Regions from separate parts of the Paraburkholderia sp. 31.1 genome, predicted to be linked through region 1. Evidence: predicted binding sites of a transcription regulator. Region 1 holds the regulator's gene; each other region holds the start of a gene.
What was found. The regulator FNR, encoded in region 1, switches genes on or off when oxygen is low (the NO sensors DNR and NnrR bind a similar motif). The targets are predictions, from matches to a motif close to TTGATNNNNATCAA.
Positions count from the first base shown of each region.

Region 1 (5,340 bases):
ATGTACCAACATATCCTCGTCGCGCTAGACGGCAGTACTTTCTCGAAACGCGCGCTGAAAGAAGCGGTGAATCTCGCCGCGTTGACGAAGGGCGTCGTGCATCCGGTTTACGTGGTCGACAAGACGCCGCTCTTTTCCTATGCCGGCTATTACGACCCGCTCACGCTCGTCGAAGCCTTGCGCCAGGACGGCCAATTGGTGCTGGAGGAGGCCGAACAGGCCTGCGCCGCCGCCGATGTGCCTTGCCGCCCTGAAATGATCGAGTCGGAGAGCCTGTCCGACGACGTCGCCGCGATCGTGCTGCGCCACGGCGAGCAGATCCACGCCGATCTGCTTGTGCTGGGCACGCATGGGCGACGCGGCGTGCGGCGCCTCGTGATCGGCAGCGTGGCGGAGCGGGTGCTGCGTTTCTCGACCTGTCCGGTGCTGCTCATGCGCGAGCAAAGCACCGAGGATGTGCCTGCAGAGTAACCCGCGACAGCGGGGCGCGACAGCGCGTGAGCATTACGCGAGCGCGTCGGCCGGTATCTGGATCGAGATCCTGAAGCCATGGCCCGGCGAGCTGGTGAACGACACGTTGCCGCGCAACTGCCGCACGCGTTCGCGAATGCCGAGCAAACCGAATGAATCTGTTCCCTGCGAGCGATCCAGCGCGACACCCACGCCGTCATCCTCGATATCGAGCGATACGATGGAGCCCGCGCAGGTCATGTCGATGCGTACGCGGCTGGCCTTGGCGTGCCGCGCGACGTTCGTCAACGCCTCCTGAACGATGCGAAACAGCGCCGTCGCCGCGAATTCGCCGCACACCGGCTCGGCCGGTTCGAGATGCACGCTCGAGCGCACGTCGTAGCGTTTCGTGAAGTCTTCGGCCAGCCAGTCGAGCGCGGCGGCGAGCCCGAGGTCGTCGAGCAGCGGGGGCCGCAGATCGGCGGCGATACGCCGCAGCGAAGCGGCCATCCAGTCGATCTGCTTTTGCAGTTCATGCGTCTGCGCGGCCAGCGGCTCGGTGTCGGCCTGGCTTTTCAGCTTCGCTTCGAGCAGCGCGACGCTCATTTTCAGCGCGGTCAGCCGTTGGCCGAGATCGTCGTGCAGTTCGCGCGCCATACGTTTTTGCTCGTTTTCGCGGGCGATCTGCACGTGGGTGGATACCTGATCCGCGCGTTCGAGTTCCGCGAGGCGCATACGCTCGGTCAGGTCGCGCGTGATCTTGGCGAAGCCGAGCAGCGCGCCCGACGTGTCGTGCACGGCGGAAACGACCACGTTGGCCCAGAAACGCGAGCCGTCGCGACGTACGCGCCAGCCTTCGTCCTCGGTGCGGCCTACGGTTGCGGCGATTTCCAGTTCGCGGGCGGGCTTGCCGGCCGCGATGTCTTCCGGGGTATAGAACTTGGAGAAATGCTGGCCGATGATTTCTTCGGGCGTGTAGCCCTTGATGCGCTGTGCGCCGGGATTCCAGCTGGTCACGCGGCCGGACACGTCGAGCATGAAGATCGCATAGTCCTGAACCGCATCGATCAACATGAAATAGCGATCCTCGACTGGCACGTCCGACACGGACGCCGCACCGGTGAAGCAGGAAGACTCGCCGCTCGACAGACCCATCGCTCCTCCGGGTGGTCACGCAAGGTCGCGCACCGCAACGCACCGAGTTATATCAGTTCGGGAGCGCTTGTTCCACCCCGCACGTCCCGCGAACGAACGTGAGGCGAGCGACGCGTCGGCGTTCAAACCCGAGCCAGTCCTTCCGCGTCTTCGATGCGGATCGTTTTGCCGTTCGCCTTGACGAGGCGCTCGCGCTGGAACTTCGAGAACATCCGGCTCACCGTTTCGAGCTTCATGCCCAGAAAGCAGCCGATTTCCTCGCGGGTCATGCGCAAATGAAACTCCGCCGCGGAAAAGCCGCGCGCCTTGAAGCGCTTCGACAGATTCAGCAGAAACGTCGCGACGCGCTGTTCGGCGGTCATCGTGCCGAGCAGCATCATCTGGCTCGATTCGCGCACGATCTCGTTGCTCATCATCTGGTAGATGTGATGCTGCATCGGCTTCATCTCGCGACAGATTGCTTCGAGCTGCGCGAACGGAATGATGCACACGACGCTGTCTTCGAGCGCGATCGCATCGCAATTCTGCTTGCCCTCGCCGATGCCGTCGAGGCCGAGCGAGTCGCCGGCGATCTGGAAGCCGGTCACGTGCTCGCGGCCGTCGCGATGCATGACCACGGTCTTGAACGATCCGGCGCGGATCGCGTAGATGCTTTGAAACGCATCGCCCGCGCGATACAGCGTATCACCGCGTTTGATCGAGCGCGTCGAGCAGATCAACGTGTCGAGTCGTCTCAGTTCGTCGGATGTCAGCTCGGGCGGCATGCAGATCGCGCGCATCGCGCAGGTGGAGCAGCGCGGCACGGCGTAGCGTGTGGCCGCGGTGCGTGGCACGACGTGGATCGGTACGACGTGCGAAGTGCGGGGCGCGTCGTGGCGGGGTTCACAGACTGTGGCAACTTGCATGCTCGGCTCCTGGCGGTCAGACCGGATGCGCATGACGCGCATAGGCAATCGCTTCGATGGCACGGCAGGCGAGTTCGAACTCCGAGGTCTTGTCGAAGCAGAAGTCGGCGCCCGCCGCTTCGCACGCTCGGCGAAACGCCGTCGTGCAATGATTGGTCAACACGATGCTGACGATGGACGGCCGCACCCGCGACAGCGCCGCGAGCAGCAGCAGATTGGTCTTGCCCGAGAAGCACGGGTCCAGCACCGCGACATCGGCGCGACTCGCGACGATGTCGTCGAACGTGTGCTCGACGCCGGCGGACTCGCCGACGATTTCGATGCCGGGAATCAGCGCGATCAGGCAAGCAAGCCGGCGCCGGACCTCGGTCGCATCGTCGACGAGGAAGACTCTCGATAAGGTGGCTGGCGGGGCGGTGTCCATACCAACCAGTATTGGCGACCTCATCTCAGAAATATATCGGCGGGGATTTAAGCGGCGCTAGGAGTTCGGGTAGTGTTGTAGGAATATTCCTAGTGCATGGCTGGCGATGGGGTATGTAGCCGAGTGCGAGTACACGGCTACTTTCGACGTGACGGCTTCGAAGGTCGCAGGCATGCAGTTGATTAAGTAATCACGGAACAAGCCGATAAAGACCCATTGACCTGCCTCAAGCCGCGCGGCGGCGCGCGCTTCACACTGTCGGCGCGGACACGCGACGGCACCGCTTCGGTTCATGCCAGCGCTTTCACAGGGAGTCCAACATGTATGCACGAATTCTGGTTGCGCTCGACGACAGTCCCAGCGCGCAGCGCGCCTTTGCCGAGGCGCTGAAGCTCGCGAAGCTGACGGGCGCCACACTCGAAGCCTGCTGCGTGGTAGGGCACGGCAAGTGGTCGGACAATGCCGATGTGGCTTTCGAGCCGGAACCGGCGACCGCGGCGCAAGAATTCGCCAGCCGCGCGCTCGATGCACCGCGCGAGCTGATGCGCGAGGCGCAGGTGCCCGGCGGCGTGCGGGTGATCGACGCGTACGCCGAAAGCGTGTCCGCGGTGCTCGCGCGCGTCGCCGACGAAATCGAAGCCGATCTGATCGTGATGGGCACGCACGGCCGCCACGGCGTGCAGCGCTTTCTGCTCGGCAGCGTCGCGGAGTCGCTCGTGCGTGCGACCGACAAGCCGGTGCTGATCGTGCGGCATGACGAACCCGGGCACGCGCGGCCCTGAAGCGCCGCGTCGCGCAGCCGTGGCGCGATCGCGTGGGAGCGGCCGCGCAGCAGCCTGGTTTTCGCGGCTCAGGTGAGTTCGTTTTCGGCGCAGGCCGGGACTGACCGATCGCGCGTCGCGCCGTTCGCGTGCGCGGGAACCATCAGCACCGGGCAACTGGCGCTGCGCAGCACGCGCTCGGCGACGCTGCCGAGCATCAGTCGTTGAACACCACGGCGGCCGTGCGTGCCCATCACGATCGCGTCGGCGTGCCATTCGAGCGCCGCCTCGACGATGCGATGCGCGACGTCTTCGCCGGTGATCGCGGCTTCGACGGTGCGGGCCGTGCCCTTGATCCCGCGCGCGATCATCCGGCTCTGGGCATCGGCCGCGATCCGCTTGCCTTCCTCGATGAAGGCGTCCTGGATCACGCAAGGGTCGAAGCCGGGCGCGTCGTAGGCGATGACGGGCACGTCGATCACGTACAGCGGCTGCAACTCGGCGCCCGATTCGGCGGCAAGGGTCAGCGCGGCGTCGAACGCACGGGAGGCGGTGTCGCTGCCGTCGAGCGCGACGAGTAGGCGGTTAAACATGGCGGACTCCTTAAGCGCGCACTTCAGTGCGACAACAGCACCGGCACGGTCATCGACTCGAGCATCGTGCGCGTCGCGCCGCCCAGTACGACTTCGTGCAGACGCGAATGCGCGTAGGCGCCCATCACGATCATGTCGCAGCCGAGGTCGGCCGCCTGCGACAGCAGCGCGTCGCCGACCGGCGTGCCGTCCGCGACGCTCAGTTCGCGCACGTCGATCTTGACGCCGTGACGCGCGACGGTGAGTGCGATGTCGTCGCCCGGAACCGTGTCGCGCGGCGGACGATCGCCCGACGAATGAACCGTCAGCAGCGTCACTTTGGACGCGTGCGCGAGGAACGGCAGCGCGTCGTGGATCGCGCGGGTGGCTTCACGGCTGCCGTCCCACGCGATCAGCACGTGGCGGCCGGGCGCCGCGAAGGTGCCGCCCGACGGCACCAGCAGCACCGGCCGCCCGGCCGACAGCACGACGTGCTCGACGAACTGTTCGGCGACGAACGCCTCGGGATCGGTCGGATCGGTCTGCCCGAGCACGATCAGATCGGCGAGACGCGCATAGGGCGGCACGACGTCGTTGGCGTAGCCGTTCGCGGCGATCCAATGACCGTCGACGTTCGCGCGCGCGAGTTCCGCACGAAACAGCCGCTCGAGCGCGCTGGCACGCTCGTGCCGCAGACGCTCGTGCTCCGCGTAGTAGTCGGCGGTGCCGGCCATCACGAAGAACGCGTGCCGCGGTGGCACGTACGTCGAAAACAGGCCGGTCAGCGTCGCATGAAAGCGGTGTGCGAGCTGCAATGCGATTTCGAGGCGCGGATGTGCACGAACGCTCGTATCGAGGTGAACGAGAATGCTTTTGTAGCTCATCGCCAAAGCTCCGTGACAGAACGTGGGGAAACGGGCGCAAGCAGGCTCGAGCCCGTCGTCAAATGGAGTCTATGAGCCCGGCGGCCGCGGCTGTTGATGCAGATCAAGCGGGGGCCGCCGCGCGCTCAAATTACAGTAGCAGGCGCGCTCGACGGTTTGCAACCGCGCCTGGCAATCCTATGCTGTGCT
Region 1 is NZ_VZQN01000039.1:9,414-14,753, forward strand. It holds gene F6X37_RS26650 (universal stress protein) at 1-471, shown strand; gene F6X37_RS26655 (PAS domain S-box protein) at 505-1,605, opposite strand; gene fnr (fumarate/nitrate reduction transcriptional regulator Fnr) at 1,728-2,510, opposite strand; gene F6X37_RS26665 (response regulator) at 2,527-2,934, opposite strand; gene F6X37_RS26670 (universal stress protein) at 3,255-3,716, shown strand; gene F6X37_RS26675 (universal stress protein) at 3,785-4,288, opposite strand; gene F6X37_RS26680 (universal stress protein) at 4,312-5,151, opposite strand.

Region 2 (5,340 bases), on a different contig from region 1:
CCAGCGATGAGTGCCAAGGCGGGGAAAGCAATTCGTCAAGAGGTCAGGAATTGGAATCTGCAAAATCGCAGTGACAAGTCCCTGTTCGACTTGGCGCATATGTTCAACGCCAAAATCAGAGGGTGGGTCAATTATTACGGTGCGTTCTACAAGTCCGAACTGTACCCCACGCTCAGGCAGATCGATCGCAAACTCGTGTTGTGGCTGACTCGCAAACATAAGCGTCTTCACGGGCATCGCCGACGAGCCAGTCACTGGCTCGCACGCGTTGCACGGAAGGAAACGCATCTGTTCGCGCATTGGTCGCTGTTATGGGGACAGGCTTCAATGGGAAGAGCCGGATGAGCGGAGACGTTCACGTCCGGTTCCGTGAGCGCCTCGGGGGGAAGTTCCCCGGGGCGACTCGACTTATTGTGACCGGTATGTCGAAAGAAGTGCTCGAATTCGAGGTGTTTCCGGCGCTCAGGCAGTTTATGGCCGCTCAAGATCTGGAGCGCTCGGAAGAGAAGACCCGGATCACGAACATTGCAGACGGTTTCGATTTTCTTGGCCAGAACGTGCGCAAGTACGACGGCTACTGGCCCAGCGCCTGCCCGCGTTGCCCGCTCAAGGAACGATGTCACCCAGCGACTACCGGCGCATTCGACGATGGGAACATGAGCATATAGTTGAGGCCATGCAGCGTCGGCTAGAGCGCAAGCCTGACGCGATGACCATCCGCAGAAGCACTGTCGAACATGTCTTCGGCACGCTGAAGCACCGGATTGGGGGCCACACTTCCTGACCCGAACGCTCGGACGGGTCAGCACCGAAATGAGTCTACAGGTGTTGGCCTACAACCTGAAGCGCGTCGTGAAGATACTTGGGGTTGCCAAAACAATAGAGGTAGTGAGGATGGCTGGCACCTAGAGCCCGGAGGGCTTTTTTTTTGCACTTGAAACGTTACGCTAACGCAGCCATGACTTACCAAACCAGATTAATCGGACCGATAGGCTCGGATGTGACGATCTGAAAACAGTTTCCATACGTCCTTGGCCAGTTCAAGACGGACATTTTGTCGCCCGACACGGAAGCGCTTCTTGTGCCAAATATCCCGCTGCGCCGGGCGGGCACGCCCGAAGCGGTCGCAAAGATAGATCATCTTCGTCCTATGCTCGGATGCGGCGAGTTATCTCACGGGCACCGAGGCAGCAATCAATGATGGACGACACCTGTAATCGGCTACACCCGGAGTAGACAAATCGCAGTTGATTTGAGCGACATCAATAGAACTCGCGTTCCTAACGGAATCCACGCAGCGAAATCGCAAAAGCAGAAAATAAGTACATCAAGGCACTACAGTTTCACCGTCCTTCCATGAAAGGGCATTATCTTTTGAAGTCAGCCCGTGAAATTGGGCGCTAGATCGAGGATAATATGCAACACAATGCCCGCAAATCCGAACAAGGTGACGGGGAGCACGGTCCCCACAACGGGGACGTCGTCATGCTGCATATCGCTTCCGTACGCGAAAGGCCTAGCTCAAAGTCCGAGACGGACCACGCGGTCCCTATCGTGCAGTGGCACGAGAGCGTGCTTACCGGCATCTTCGAAATATCGAAGGTACTGACCGCCCCCTACCGGCTCGAAGTCACGTTGGCCAACGTCATCGATCTCCTGCAATCGTTTGTTCAGATGCGGCTCGGTATCGTCTCTCTCTTCGACGATGATGGCGTACCGGACATTACCGTTGGCGCGGACTGGAGCGAAGGCAGCGATGAGCACTACCGGATGCGCCTGCCGCAGAAGGCAATTGACCAGATCATGGCGACGGACAGGCCGCTCGTCGCCGAGAACATAGCGGTGCATTCGGGCTTCAGTGCCGCCGACATGGGCGTGCTCGGTGCCTCCGACAACGCGCGAGTGTCGTTCATTGGCGTCCCTATTCGCATCGACGCGAAAGTCGTAGGCACGCTGACCATCGACCGCATCCTGGACTATGGGTCGAACTTCCGGCTCGATTACGACGTGCGGCTGCTTACCATGGTCGCCAACCTGGTGGGGCAGACGGTGAAGCTGCATCGCTTTTTCAAGAGCGACCGCGAGCGACTGATGGCGGGGAAGGACGGGCTGCAAAAGCCATTGTCCGAGCTCAAGCACCCTGCAGGTGAGCGTAAGAAGTTTCAGATCGAGGGGATCATTGGCGACAGCCCGGCGCTGCGCGGGCTGCTCGCGAAGATCGCGGTGGTAGCCGAATCGAACAGCACAGTTCTGTTGCGCGGCGAATCCGGTACCGGGAAGGAGCTGGTCGCCAAGGCCGTTCACGAGCTGTCGCCGCGCGCCAAGCGGCCCTTCATCAAGCTCAATTGCGCGGCGCTCCATGAGACGGTGCTGGAATCCGAATTGTTCGGTCATGAGAAGGGTGCCTTTACCAGCGCCTTCAATTCGCGCAAGGGGCGCTTCGAGCTCGCCGACAAGGGGACGCTGTTTCTGGACGAGATCGGCGAGATCTCGGCCTCGTTCCAGGCAAAGCTGCTGCGCGTCCTGCAGGAGCAAGAATTCGAGCGCGTCGGCAGCAACCAGACCATTAAGGTCGATGTTCGCGTGATTGCCGCCACGAATAAAAACCTGGAAGAGGCGGTGACAAGGAACGAGTTCCGCGCCGACCTTTATTATCGCCTCTGCGTGGTTCCCTTGCTGTTGCCGCCGTTGCGTGAAAGGCGCAGCGATATTCCGCTCCTCGCCGTTGAGTTTCTCGAGAATTTCAACAGCGAGAACGGCCGTACGCTGACCTTCGATGCGAGTGCGATTGAAGTATTGATGAACTGCGGTTTTCCCGGCAATGTCCGCGAGCTCGAGAATTGCGTGCAGCGGAGCGCGACCCTGGCGCCGGGACCAGCGATCGTGAGAAACGACTTTGCCTGCTGCCACGGCCAGTGCCTGTCCGCGATGCTGTGGAAGAGCCGATCGGACGAAATCGCGCCGCAGCCCGGGCGAATCGTACCAGTGCCCGTGAAGCCGGCTACGCCGCGGGCTGAGGCTGCTACGTCGGGCGCAGTTGCTGCGGTCCAGCCTGTCGGCAGCGAGCGGGCTCCGTTAGCGGCTGGCGGCGCAGTCCTCGGAAGTGATGCGAAGATGACCAACCGCGAGCGTCTCATCGCCGCCATGGAAAGATCCGGCTGGGTGCAGGCGAAGGCGGCGCGGCTGCTTGGACTGACGCCGCGCCAGATTGGCTACGCGCTGAGGAAATACGGTGTCGAGATCAAGCGTCTCTGAAAGGACTGTCGGACTTGCGGCGTGTCGGGGCCGCGACATCGCGACTGAGGCGAATGGCTCGGAGAAGTCAAATCTGGATTTGGCGCGGACCTTGGCACGATCACGATGGGAAGTGGCCCCCGTGTCGGTGCTATTTCGGTAAGCGTCGAGAACAGCACGTTCGACCTTAGGGGGCGGTCCGTATCTCGACTAAGGTGGTGCGAACGCGGCGCTGTCATCGCCGGTTCGTTGGCCATGTCGCGCTCAGCGCACGGTCGACTGCTGCCACGCCGCCGGCTGCCAGATTGTCGTCGGCCAACGATGCGATGGCGGGCTGTTTGGACATCGTGTGTCTCCTCAGACGGCCCGTTGCAGCAACGCTTCCACTACGGGCCGAGGCAGCCCGAATACGTGATCGCGACGGTATCGGGCGCCTGGCGTTTCTGCTGTTCCGCCCAGAAGGCCTTCAGCAGCGCGGTCGAGCCCTTGCCGCCCGGCGCCCCGCGGATGCGGCGGCGGCCGGTTCTCGGCGCAAGCAAACACATGTCGTTCTGGTCTGGCAATGACGATGTTCCTCAACCGAACTTGAACAGGATGCCGTGACCACCGCGCGGGTAGTCCCACTCGATATTCTGGTGGTCGGTACAGAGGATGCGGCAACTGCCGCATTCGAGGCAGCCGTCGGTGATCAGCGTCACCGCGCCGTTGCCTTCGGCCTTGTAGCACGAGGCCGGGCAGACGAAGGTGCAACTCTTCGCGCTGCATTCGCTCTGGCAGACGTCGGCATCCTTGATGTGGACGTGCGGCCGTCCCGCATCGACGCGATAACGGTTCTGGAACAGCTTTTCCTCTACGTTGACGGGTAGGGTGCTCATCGGAAGGCCCTCAGGAGTTTGTAGGCGTCGCCCACGATGCCGGAAAGCGAACGGGCTGTGCGGAAGCTCGAAAAAATCTCGCGCTCCTTGCTTTTCTTGTCCTTACCGTCGACCGTGATCATCGTGCGCGCGGCGCGCGCCATGAGGTCGGGGTAGGTCGTGAAGAACTGCGGATTCTGGTGCAGCACGGCCGGCATGTCGCGGTACTTGTGCAGGTCTTTCATCACGAAGCTCTGATCGAGCGCGGCCTTGTAGGCCTTGAGCGTGCCGGCGCGGTAGCCGTGGCCCGCGGCTTTCGCGTGGATCACCGTTTCGGCGGCGAGGCGTCCCGTGGTCATCGCAAGATTCGATCCTTCTCGGTGCGCGGCGTTCACGAAACCGCCTGAATCGCCAACGATCATCCAGCCGTTGCCGTAGACCTGCGGGATTGCGTGAAAACCGCCTTCGGGAATCAGATGCGCGCAATACTCCTTCATCTCGCCGCCCGCAATCAGCGGCGCGATCGACGGGTGCTGCTTCATCTTTTCGAGGAGCACGTAGGGGCTCGTGCGGTTGGGGTTTTTCTTGAAGTCGCTCAGCATGCAGCCCACGCCTATGGTGAGCGATTCCTTGTTGGTATAGAGGAAGCCAGTGCCCATCATGCCGTCGGTGATCCTGCCGACCATCTCGATCACGACGCCGTCGTCCTCGCCGACGTTGAAGCGCTGGCGGATCGTCTCCTCCGGCATGAAGAGAATCTCCTTGACGGCGAGCGCAACGTTGCCGGCCCCGATCTCTCCATGAAAGCCCGCCTTGCGCGCGAGCGTCGAATTCACGCCGTCGGCGAGCACCACCACGTCGGCATAGACATCGCCGTGCTCGCGGTCGCACTGCACGCCGACCACCACGTCGCCGTCCATGATCAGTTCCTTCACCGTGGTCTCGCAGAGCAGCAGTGCGCCGGCTTCGCGCACTTTCGATGAAAACCACTTGTCGAACTGCGCGCGGATGATCGTGTAGCGGTTATAGGGCGGCTTGTTGTAATCCTCGCTGCGCACATGTGTACCGACAAACGACGTATCGTCGAGCATCCACATCCGCTGCTCGATGATGTGGCGCTCCAGCGGCGCATCGTCGCGGAAGTCCGGGATGATCTCTTCGAGCGCCTTCGCGTACAGGATCGCACCCTGAACGTTTTTGCTGCCCGGATATTCGCCGCGCTCGATCTGCAGCACCTCCAGACCTGCCTTGG
Region 2 is NZ_VZQN01000047.1:50,071-55,410, reverse strand. It holds gene F6X37_RS29520 (group II intron maturase-specific domain-containing protein) at 7-345, shown strand; partial or broken gene F6X37_RS38060 (transposase) at 576-909, shown strand; gene nifA (nif-specific transcriptional activator NifA) at 1,417-3,255, shown strand; gene F6X37_RS29500 (hypothetical protein) at 3,621-3,797, opposite strand; gene F6X37_RS29495 (ferredoxin family protein) at 3,810-4,109, opposite strand; gene F6X37_RS29490 (FAD-dependent oxidoreductase) at 4,106-5,340, opposite strand, start outside.
Region 2: a site for FNR is predicted at 1,253-1,266, ahead of nifA (nif-specific transcriptional activator NifA). Genes of this name have one in related genera too.

Region 3 (5,340 bases), on a different contig from region 1:
CTTCGATGAACTCGAGGAACGCACCGTTCGTGACCATGTATCGATCGATCTCGAACGCGGGCACGTCCACGCTCATTTCGCCGAACTCATTATCCCAGCCGAAGCGGCCGGCCTCGCGCGGCATGCCGAGCACGGCCGTGCCGGCCGGCACGCTAACCATCGACGACAACGCGTCGCGCTGCTCATCGCTCGTCACCACCGGTTCGCGCAACGCGGTGTTCTTCTGCGCGAGAGGCAACTGATGGAGCATGTACGCGAGCGTTTCCGCATGCATCAACCGATGCTCGATCGCGACGTTCAGCAGCTGCACGGCCACCTCGTCGTGCGCCGCGCTGCCGAGTTCGTCGAGCGCGGTGTCGATCTGCCGGCGCGCGCGCGTCGCATACTCGCGCACGGCGGCGAGCGACGGCCAATCGCCGGGTTGATCGGTGGGAAAGCCGCCGTCTACCGGATCGATGCCGAAGGCGAACAACTGGTCGAGTTCCGGCGCGAAAGCCGGCAGATCGAACAGACGCTGGTCGAGCAGATTGCGATCGAACGCTTCGAGATGGCCGATGTAGAACACGACGCGGTGACGCTCGCGGATCGGCCGTTCATAGAGGTAGTCGGGTTTGACGATCGCAAACAGGTCGTCGGTGACTTGACGCGCGTCGAGCAGGCGCTGCACGAGCGGATGATGCGGGACAGGGTCGCGATTCATTGGGGCCGGGTCTCCATGCAACACGGGTGCCGTGGGGGGGACGGTCTGAAAACTCTACCCGCTCGCAGGCGGCGTGCCAAGACTAACAGCGCGACCGTCCAGGCCACTCTGGCCGCTAGATCTGCCGCAAGCCTTGGAGATCGACGATGTGAATGTGCTTGCCCCGCGTGTCGATCAGGCCGCGTTTTTGAAATCTTGACAGGGTACGGCTGACCGTTTCGAGCGTCATGCCGAGGTAGCTGCCCATGTCCTCACGCGTCATTCGCAGATTGAATTCCGACCACGAGTAGCCGCGCTGCGCATTGCGCTGTGACACGTCCAGCAGGAAGGCGGCGACGCGTTCGTCGGCGGACAGCGAGCCGAGCACCATCATCTGCGCGGCTTCGCTGACGATCTGCGCGCCCAGTAGCTTGTGCATGCGTTCCTGGATCGAACTGATTTCGCGACACAGCAGCTTCAGCGCGCTATAGGGAACGATGCACACCGTGCTGTCTTCCAGCGCGACGGCACTGCACGCATGGAGGTCCGCGCTGATGCCGTCGAGCCCGAGCGGCTCGCCGGCCAGACGCAGCCCGGTGACCTGCTCGCGGCCGTCGCGGTGGACCATCACGGTCTTCATCGAGCCGGAGCGCACCGCGTAGATATTGTCGAAGCGGTCGCCGCTGCGATACAGCGCCTCGCCGCGCGGCACCGAGCGCGCCGAACAGATCAGCGTTTCGAGCTTCGGCAGTTCCTCCGCCGACAGCCCCTGCGGCATGCAGATCTCACGCATCGAACAGCTGGAGCAGCGCGCGGCGGTACGTGCGGCTGCGCGTGCCGCCACGGCCTCGCGGTTGCCGGCGGAGCGGGTCGAGGAACGGGTCACAGCAGTAGGATTCAGCATGTTCGATTATTGGTAGTGGTGAAATTGTCCCACCCGCTATGACCCGCAACTGGCGGCAAAGTGACGCGTTCGCTGCTCGGCAGTCCGAGCAACGGCGGTGCTCGGACGAAGGTGAGAAGGTGAGTCGCCGCGGCCTATATCGACGTCGCCCGTCGACGGGTAGCGTGGCTCGATTCCGGCAGGGCAGGGCGTGGCGTGCCGCCCTGCGCCTGATGAAAGAGTCAGGCGGGTTCCTTGTCGGTGCCCGCGGCGGACGGTACCAGCAGAACCGGAAGAGTGGCCTGGCGCACGCAGCGTTCAGCGACGCTGCCGAGAATCAGCCGCTGAAAGCCACGCCGGCCGTGCGTGCCCATCACGAGCAGGTCGGCATTGAATTCGGCGGCGGCCTGCAGCACGATCTCGGCGACATCGCCGAGCGACGAAGCCTCGGAGACCGCCGGGTCGCCCTTCACACCTTGCTCGGCCATCACTTTCGAAAACTCGGCACGCAGCTCCTGGCCTTCCTCGATCAGGCGGTTGCGCAGGATCGACGGGTCGTAGCCGGGCGCCTCGAAGTACATCGGGGTGTTTTCGACGACATAAAATGGCCGCAACACCGCGCCATTCGATTTGGCGAGATCGAGCGCCGCTTCAAACGCACGGCGCGAGGTATTGCTGCCGTCGACCGCTACAAGGATGCGTGTGTACATATCGGCTCCGAGTCAAAAATGCGTCTGCCACATTGCTAACCGCGGCAGGTTTATTGATCTTTTATACCAATGAAGCTTAGATGATTGCCCGAAAAGATGCACCGGGCCAGGATGTAAATCAAACACTTGCCAAATATTCCGGCGCGGCGCGGACAAAATGGCGGACGCGGCGGCGTGCGCGAAGCGGCCTGGCATGCTTACAACCCGTAGAACTTTGCTGAAGCCGAAACAGGGTTGGCCTTACAATCAAGCCATATTCAGACAAGCTGGCCAGTCCGCTGATGAACGATCGAAAAACCAAGGGCTTACCCGACCAGATCTACGGCGACATTCTCAACCGCATCCTCGAAGGCGAGTACAAGGAAGGCGAGCGATTGCCGACCGAGCACGCGCTGGCGGAACGTTTCGCCACGTCCCGACCGACCGTGCGCGAAGCGCTCGCGCGATTGCGGGCCGACGGCATCATCTCGACGCGGCACGGCTCTGGCACGACCGTCGCGCGGCGCCCCGATCCGGACGTACGCCGCTTCGCGCCGCTCGAAACGCTGTCCGATATCCGCCGCTGCTATGAGTTTCGCATCGTGACCGAGGCGGGCGCGGCCGCGCAGGCAGCGCTGAAGGCCGACGCCGACGACATCGCCGCGATCCAGCACGCGTGGGACGAGCTCGAGCGCATCATCGAGGCGCAGGGGATCGGCGCGAAGGATGACTTCCTGTTTCATCAGGCGGTCGCGCGCGCGTCGAAGAATCCGTTTTTCATCACGGTGATGTCGTTCATCGAGGAGCAGATCCTGTTCAGCATGAACCTGTCGCGCAATCTGTCGCTCGTCAAGACGGTGGAGCGGCAGCGGCTGGTGCAGGCCGAGCACATGGCGGTGCTCGACGCAATCCGCCGCAAGGACGCGGCGGGCGCGGGGGCCGCAATGCGCGCGCATCTCGAGAACGCGCTGGAACGGATGTTCGGTTCCTGAGTTCGCGCGCGGGTGAAGGCGTCGCGACTTTTGTCAGGACGCGCTTCGGCGCGGCTCAAGCAGCGACGGCGACCGGCCCGAACAGCGAGGTCAGCGTTTTCGCGCTCACCGCGACGTCGAGCGCGACGGCCCGCTCGATGCCAATCTGCAGCGGCGGCCCGAGCCGGCTGATGTCGAGGCCGGCTCGGCGCAGCATCCTCTCGATCGGCGTGGTGGTCACCGTGACGTAATGCGTGATGCCCATGCGCTGCGCGAAGCGCATCACTTCCTGAATTGCGCGGATTGTCATATCCGTGAAACCAAACGACTGTTCCTCACCGCCGGTTTCGATCGCCCAGCGGCTCAGTTCCCAGATATGTCGCCCGACCGGCGCGGCCGCGCCATGCAGTAGCTGCGGGAAGGTGTCTTTCAGCATGTTCGGACCTTCGGTCGGCATCAGGCGCCAACAGCCGCGCAACCGTTCGTCTTCGCCCTGAATCAGCATGTAGTACGGCCCGAGCGCGTCGTAGCCGTCTATCTCCATTCCCGCGATGGTCGGAATTTCCCAGCCGAGCCGGCCGTGAAAGACACGGGCGCGCAAGCGGTACATCTCGTTGATCAGTTCGTTGTCGAATTCCTGCCGGAGTCCAATTCGGATCGTGGTTTGCATGACGTTCTCCTGTACGCGTTGGGGGGCTGCCAGATACGCAGGAAAACTTATGCATTCTGAATCTTTGCGCCACCTACCTACCTGGATAGGTGTGGATGCTTATCGGGTATATCAGAATTCAGACGCGTCTCCGTCCCCAACCTACAAGGGTCCAAAATGGAACTCCTCGACAATCACTGGCAACCGCAAACCCACCTCCAGGCGCGTCCTTCGGAGGTCTCTTCGGCAGTGGATCGCGTTCTGATCATTGCCTACCGGAAGAAGAAAAAAGAGAGCCAGCGCCGTTTCTGGGCTCGCTTCGGCGTCACGCAATCGCGCGGCAGCCGCTTCGAGTCGGGCGCGGAGATCCCGGCGCCGGTGTCGATCCTGCTGGGTTTGTACTTCATGAGGACCGTGTCGGACGCCGATCTGGGTCGCGCCGAGCGTGTGATGTACAGCCGCGACGCGGCCGCGCTGCTCAACCCGGGTCAATAAGCCCAAGCTGCGCCGCGATCACGGCTGCCGCACGCCGCGAATTCACGCCGAATTTCGCCCTGATGTTTTTCATATGGAAGTTCACCACCGCTTCCGAGCAACTCAGGATGTGAGATATCTCCCACGTGGATTTGCCGCGTGCGGTCCATTTCAGACATTCTCGCTCGCGCGGCGTGAGCTTCGGCATCAAGGTCTGCGCATGTGAATTCAGATGCTGTTTGCTGGTGTCGATCACCAGGTCGCGCAACAGCACGAGGTTCGGCAACGCGGCGTTCACATGGCGCCTGAACCCGTCTGACGGCTTGTCGTCATTGACGAAGCACATCATGCCGGCTTCCTGATTCGGCCCATGAATTGGCAGCGTCACGCCCGCGCTCAGGCCGTACGAGCGAGCTTCCTCATACAGGGATTGCTGCGCCGGGCTGGCGAAAATCTCGGGCGTCCAGACCAGCGGCGATGAGCGTGACAGGCAGTGTGCGACCGTCGGATCGATATGCACCATGCCTTGCTCGTCGTACGTCTGGCGCCATGCCGGTGCGTAAGTGCTGCGCAGGTAAGCGTCCTCGAGACGCATGGTTGGCCGCGGCAGCATCGCGACCAGAATCTTGTCGAAACCCCACGTTTCGGCAAAGCCCGTAATCACGCCGAACCATTCCGCCTCGTCGGCGGCGTCCAGTAGCGGTGCCATCTGCTCGATAAAGTGTAGCGGCAATTTTTTGGCTCTCTCAGGCTCGCAAATATCCCGTTCGCGGTTATTGGCAGACAAACTTCGGTCCGCTCTTTTGGTCCGCATAATCTATCACTAAAAACTCGAACGCAATGCGCCGGTGCGCCGCGGGGTAAACGATAGCCGCCACGTGATAGCAACGCCGGCGTCGCCTATTATTATGCTGATTGAAATAAATCTTTAACCCGGCCGGGCTTCTCGGGTGCGCGGCGCGGCTAATCGGCATCCGGCGACAGATTTTAATATG
Region 3 is NZ_VZQN01000035.1:73,600-78,939, forward strand. It holds gene F6X37_RS25275 (SUMF1/EgtB/PvdO family nonheme iron enzyme) at 1-700, opposite strand, end outside; gene F6X37_RS25280 (helix-turn-helix domain-containing protein) at 816-1,583, opposite strand; gene F6X37_RS25285 (universal stress protein) at 1,805-2,272, opposite strand; gene F6X37_RS25290 (FadR/GntR family transcriptional regulator) at 2,554-3,243, shown strand; gene F6X37_RS25295 (acyl-homoserine-lactone synthase) at 3,299-3,892, opposite strand; gene F6X37_RS25300 (hypothetical protein) at 4,049-4,366, shown strand; gene F6X37_RS25305 (helix-turn-helix transcriptional regulator) at 4,350-5,054, opposite strand.
Region 3: a site for FNR is predicted at 2,381-2,394, ahead of F6X37_RS25285 (universal stress protein). Genes of this name have one in related genera too.